Linked DNA regions of Myxococcus hansupus. The protein of the gene in region 1 interacts with the protein of each later gene in a pairwise test. Links are inferred from orthologs where the notes say so. Each region holds a gene or a part of one and is shown on either strand. Other genes may lie near its edges.

Region 1 (3,034 bases):
CCGCCGTCAGGACGCCGCCCAGCAGAGCGAGGCGGTCCGGGGCGTGGTGCGCTCGAAGGCGCCGGGGGTCCTCAAGGTCCTGGGCCTGACGGCGATGACGGGCCTGCTGGTGTGGGGTGGGGTGGCGCTGCGGGAGTGGGCGCTGACGTCGCCCACTTTCGAGTTGGAGGCGGTGTCCTTCTCCGGGCTCCAGCGCGCCTCGCGGGTGGAGCTGCTGCGGCTGGCGGCGCTGACGAAGGGGCAGAACCTGTGGACGCTGGACGTGCCCGCGCTGGAGCGCGCCATGGACCAGCACCCCTGGCTGCGCACGGTGGAGGTGACGCGCCGGTTCCCCAACCGGGTGTCGGTGGAGGTGACGGAGCACACGCCGGTGGCCATGGCCGTCCTGGGGGAGCTGTACGTCCTGGACGACCAGGGCGAGCCCTTCAAGCGGGTGACGCCGGGCGACGGCCTGGACCTGCCCCTGGTGACGGGGCTGGACCGGGAAGGTTATGTGGCGGACCCGGCGGTGGCGCGGGAGCGCTTCCGGTCGGCGTTGGAGGTGGCGAGCGCGTATTCGCGGCTGTCACCCGACAAGACCGAGCAACTGTCGGAGGTTCGCCTGGAGGCGCAGAGCCTGACGCTGGTGGCGGCGTCCGGGCAGGAAGTGCGCCTGGGTGAAGGAGATTCAGAGGTCAAGCTGCAACGTCTGGCCCGTGTCCGGCGCGAACTGGGTGCGAGGGGGCTTGCAGCGGAGATCATTCACCTGGATAACCGTGCCCGGCCCGGCTGGGTGGCGGTGAAGATTTCGAGTCCCGTGTCCGAGAGGAACGGGACTTCGAAGCGGTAAGCGGACGCGCCCCTTTCACGAGAGTGGGGGGCCTGGGAGGGTTGTCATGGCGAAGCAGAAGTCGGGGGAGATCATCGTCGGCCTCGACATCGGCACGACGAAGATCTGCGCCATCGTCGGAGAGCTGACCGACAGCGGCATCGACATCATCGGTATCGGTACGCATCCGTCGAAGGGTCTGCGCAAGGGCGTGGTGGTGAACATCGAGGCGACCGTCTCTTCCATCCGCCGCGCGGTGGAGGAAGCGGAGCTCATGGCGGGGGCGGAAATCTCCCACGTCTACACGGGCATCGCCGGAGGCCACATCAAGGGCTTCAATTCCCAGGGCATCGTCGCCGTCAAGGACAAGGAAGTCCGCGAGGCCGACATCGCGCGCGTCATCGACGCGGCGAAGGCCGTGGCGATTCCGCTCGACCGGGAAGTGATTCACGTCCTCCCGCAGGAATTCATCATCGACGACCAGGGCGGCATCAAGGAGCCCCTGGGCATGGCCGGCGTCCGTCTGGAGGCCAAGGTCCATATCGTCACCGGCGCGGTGTCCAGCGCGCAGAACATCGTCAAGTGCGCCAACCGCACCGGGCTCAACGTCTCCGACATCGTCCTCCAGCCGCTGGCCAGCGCGGAGGCGGTGCTGGGTGAGGATGAGAAGGAGCTGGGCGTGTGCCTCGTCGACATCGGCGGCGGCACCACGGACATCGCCATCTTCTCCGGCGGCTCCATCGTCCACACGGCGGTGATTGCGCTGGGCGGCAACAACCTCACCAGCGACATCGCCATTGGCCTGCGCACCCCCGCGCACGAGGCCGAGCGCATCAAGCAGAAGTACGGCTGCGCGCTGTCGTCGCTCATCAACAAGGACGACACCATTGAAGTGCCCAGCGTCGGGGGGCGTCAGCCCCGCGTGCTCGGGCGGCAGATTCTCTGCGAAATCCTGGAGCCGCGCGTGGAGGAGATCTTCCAGCTCGTGCACCGCGAAATCCAGAAGTGCGGCTACGAGGACCTGCTGGCCTCGGGCGTGGTGATTACGGGTGGCTCCACGCTGCTCGCCGGCATGCCGGAGCTGGCCGAGGAAGTCCTGGGCCTGCCGGTGCGCCGTGGCATGCCGCGCGGCATCGGCGGTCTGGTGGATGTGGTGAAGAGCCCCATGTACGCCACCGGCGTGGGCCTGGTCGTCTACGGCGCCCGCCACCTGGACCGGCGCATGTTCCGCATCCGAGAGGAGAACGTGTACAAGAAGGTGAAGGGCCGCATGCGGGAGTGGCTCGAGGAAATCTTCTGACGCACCGGGCCGAGCGCCCACCGCGTCGCCGAAGGGCTCTCCGAAAGGGGGGCCCTTTTTTGTTGGCCGTGGGCCACACCCTGCGTCCCGATTGACGCGTCAGCGTCCGGATTTGACGCGTCAGCCGACCTGGTGGGTTGCCCTCCGGCGTGCCCGAATCGGTCCAGTTTCCGGAATCTGGATCCGTGGTTCGGATGGGGCCCGGAGAACCCAGGGAGCGGGGCGCTGAAATCCTCGGAATGTCGACGGTCGTAGAGTGGACAGACGATGGCTCCCGGATTGCTATGTGCGGCATTTGCCGCTGGGCCCACTCCCCCCAACGACCCACGTTTATGAATCAAGAGACCAATCAAGTCCCTCTCGCTAGTCGGGTTTTCCGAGGACGCATCCGGCCCGCCATCGCACCTCTGGTGCTGTTGTGCGTGGCGCTGCTCGGCCCGGTCGCGATGGGCGCCGCGGACACCTTCGGGCTGGGGAACGGAACCAGCGGCGCGTTGACGGTGAACGGGGCCAACCCCCCATCAACGTCTACACGCGCGTGACGGCGGCGGCGCCCGCCGGGCAGAACTTCGTGACGGTGGCCTCGTCCACGGGCTTTTCGGTGGGCAGTCTGGTGATGGTGCACCAGACGACGGGCCTGGGGACGGTTCCGGCGTCGGGCAGTCAGACGCCCATCACCCTGACGGGAAACACGGTGGGCCGTTGGGAGTTCGCGCGGGTTTCGGCCCTCACGGCGACGCGGCTCACCTTCTCGCAGCCGCTCACGGGGGCCTACACGGCCACGGGCACGCAGGCGATCCGGGTGCCCGAGTACTCCACGGTGACGGTGAATGCAGGGGGAAGCCTCGTGGCGCAGCCGTGGAACGGCACCACGGGCGGCGTGCTCGCCTTCCTGTCGCAAGGCGCGGTGACCAACGCGGGCGCCA
Region 2 (2,834 bases), 1.5 Mb from region 1 along the record:
TGGGCCCGGGCACGCGGGAGGTGTGGTCCGACGCGGCGCTCGCGGAGCGGTTCCCGGACCTGCTCGCGTGGCGGGACGGCCTCTACGCGAAGCACCGCCGTCCCTGACCCGCGCGCGTCACGGCGTCGGCGGAGGCGTGGTGCCTTGCGGAACGTGGAGGCCCTGCTGCCCCAATCGCTGACGGACCATCTCCTGAATCTGCTCGGGCGTCTTGCCCTCGAAGTCCTTGGCGGTGAAGGCCGCGGGCACCGAGGCCGGCAGGCCCGTGGCGGTGGTGGGCGGCGCCACCTTGCGGTAGCCCGCGGGCACCTTGAAGCGTGAGTCGGGCTGCTTGCCCTGCTGGATGTTCGTGAGGTTGACCTCGGTCACCTGTCCCGAGGGGCTCGTCGTGCGCGCGCGCACGTAGGGGACTTCGGGCAGGTCGGTGGGCCGCCACAGCTTCTGCTGCGTCGGCACGCCCGTGGCGCCGGGGATGGTGCCTTCGTACACGGCGGAGGGATGCCCGTTCACCTGCTCCGTCCCCACCTGCCGGTAGCCCTGCTCCTTGAAGCAGGCGTCGTAGCTCTGCGTCTTGCTGGTGCACGACGCGGGCAGCTTCACCGGAAGGTCATCCAGGCTCCGCTCGGTGGCCACCTTGTGCGCGTGGACCAGCGTGGTGCCCGTGCGCTTCTCGAAGTCGAACAGGATGGACATGCTGCCGCCGGACATGTCGGGCAGCTCCGCGTCCATGCGCATCAGCCCCTTGCGGCCGTACACCTTGCCTTGGATGTCCGGCGGCGGCTTCTTGCCGGCCTCCAGCTTCATCTTCGTGACGACGTCCGCGGACCAATCCGCGAGGGCCGGGGAGGCCACCAGCAGGGCGGCGGCGGTGAGCGCGGACAGCCTGGGACGCGAAGAGGTCGTTCTCATGCGCGCACCACAGTCCACTGTCCGCGGGCCTGTCAAACCCAGCCCTGAAAAGCGAAACGGCGCCAGCCTCGTGAGAGGTGGCGCCGTGGGGCCTGGCAGGGTGGAGCGTGAGGCTCAGCCCGGCTGGCAGACCTGCCGGAGGATGTCGAGCGACTCCAGCGCCTTGCCCGCGCCAATCACGACGGCGGACAGCGGGTCCTCGGCGAGGAACACGGGCAGGCCCGTCTCCTCGCGCAGCAGGGTGTCCAGGTTCTTCAGCAGCGCGCCGCCACCGGCCAGCACGATGCCGCGGTCGGCGATGTCACCGGCGAGCTCGGGCGGTGTGCGCTCCAGCGTCAGCTTCACCGCTTCGACGATGCCGTTGACGGGCTCGGCGAGCGCGTCCCGGACCTCGTCGCTGGACACGGTCAGCGTGCGCGGCACGCCGGCCACCAGGTCACGACCCTTGATCTCCATGGTCATGACCTCGTCCGTCGGGTACGCGGTGCCGATGCCCATCTTGATGAGCTCCGCCGTGCGCTCGCCGATGAGCAGGTTGTACTTGCGCTTCACGTACTGAATGATGGCTTCGTCCAGCTTGTCGCCGCCGATGCGCACGCTCTTGGCGAACACGATGCCGGCGAGGCTGATGACCGCGACGTCGGAGGTGCCGCCGCCGATGTCCACAATCATGTTGCCGCTGGGCTCCGTCACCGGGAGGCCCGCGCCAATGGCCGCCGCCATGGGCTGCTCGATGAGGTAGACCTCGCGGGCGCCGGCGTTGGCCGCGGCCTCGCGCACCGCGCGGCGCTCCACCTCGGTGATGCCGGAGGGGATGCCGATGATGATGCGCGGGTTGACCAGCGTCTTGCGGTTGTGGGCGCTCTGGATGAAGTAGCGCAGCATCGCCGCCGTGATTTCGAAGTCGGCGATGACGCCGTCCTTCATCGGGCGAATGGCCACGATGTTGCCCGGGGTGCGCCCGAGCATCTCCTTGGCTTCCTTACCCACCGCGAGGACCTTCTTGCCCCCGCGCGCGTCATGCTGGACGGCCACCACCGAGGGCTCGTTGGAGACGATGCCCTGGCCGCGGATGTAGATGAGCGTGTTCGCCGTGCCGAGGTCGATGGCGAGGTCACGCGAGAAGAGGGTGTGAAGCCAGTCAAACATACGGGGGCGGGAACTTTCGGGGGGTCGGCGGAATTTCCCCGTCATCGCGGGGGCAGACGCAGGCCAAGGTACTACGCGACGCAGCACGGAGGAAGAAAAGCCGGTAGCGGCTTTCACCTCTGGCAGGAGGGCAGTCGGCCATCGGACGCAGGGCCCCGCCGGGCCTTTCAGGGAATGGGCGTCGGCTCGCCCTGCGCGGCCTCGAAGCGCGCGGCCACGAGCCCCGCCTCCAGCGGCTTCTCCTCGGGCAGCGCGGCGGGGGGCAGCGTCCCCTGGGCCTCGGCGTCGCGGTACTCGGGTGTCTGACGCAGGGCCTCGCTGGTGACGTGGAGCAGGGTGTCACGCACGGGCTCGAACAGCAGGGCGGTAAGGTACCAGGCTGGGGCGTAATCCAGGCGGATGAGGCCGTGGACGCTCCACTTGTGGGGCGCGTAGTCCCACGGGCAGCGGCCGAGCAGGCGTTTGAGCAACCAGCCCGTGCCGTACTCCGCGCCGAAGATGAGCCCCGTGTAGGCCAGGGCCCGCAGGGGCCGGGGCAGGGGCTTGAGCCGGGCGGAGACCTCCTCCAGCGCCAGGGCCGTTCCTCCGTAGATGGGGTGCATCCATAGGTAGGTGCGCGCCGTGGCGTTGCGGTCCTTCTTCAGCGCGGCGCCCGTGCCGGTGAACATCACCTCGAGCACCCACCCGACACACCCGTAGACGAGGAATCTTGAAAGCACCTCGAAAAGCTAAGTCGGGCCCGGAGAAGGGGCACTCCTGCCCCGCAGGCCCATGAC

What was found. Proteins that work in one complex are often made in the same cells at the same time.
Region 2: the proteins of ftsA (region 1) and A176_RS00220 interact in binary tests that used the Escherichia coli proteins (3 or more experiments, as listed by UniProt). The link is inferred for Myxococcus hansupus from one-to-one orthologs.

What each region holds. Positions count from the first base shown.
Region 1 is NZ_CP012109.1:1,532,750-1,535,783, forward strand. What follows is about bases 29-2,991. They hold ftsA (cell division protein FtsA), read left to right. Parts: upstream 29-875; coding sequence 876-2,108; downstream 2,109-2,991. Other genes in these bases: A176_RS06400 (cell division protein FtsQ/DivIB), read left to right, coding at 29-829; agmC (adventurous gliding motility protein AgmC), read left to right, coding at 2,527-2,991. Outside these bases: more of A176_RS06400, read left to right, coding at 1-28; more of agmC, read left to right, coding at 2,992-3,034. UniProt on the Escherichia coli protein: Essential cell division protein that assists in the assembly of the Z ring. May serve as the principal membrane anchor for the Z ring.
Region 2 is NZ_CP012109.1:48,385-51,218, forward strand. What follows is about bases 42-2,804. They hold A176_RS00220 (rod shape-determining protein), read right to left. Parts: upstream 2,059-2,804; coding sequence 1,024-2,058; downstream 42-1,023. Other genes in these bases: A176_RS39520 (hypothetical protein), read left to right, coding at 42-107; A176_RS00215 (hypothetical protein), read right to left, coding at 118-909; A176_RS00225 (putative ABC transporter permease), read right to left, coding at 2,226-2,777. Outside these bases: more of A176_RS39520, read left to right, coding at 1-41. UniProt on the Escherichia coli protein: Forms membrane-associated dynamic filaments that are essential for cell shape determination. Acts by regulating cell wall synthesis and cell elongation, and thus cell shape.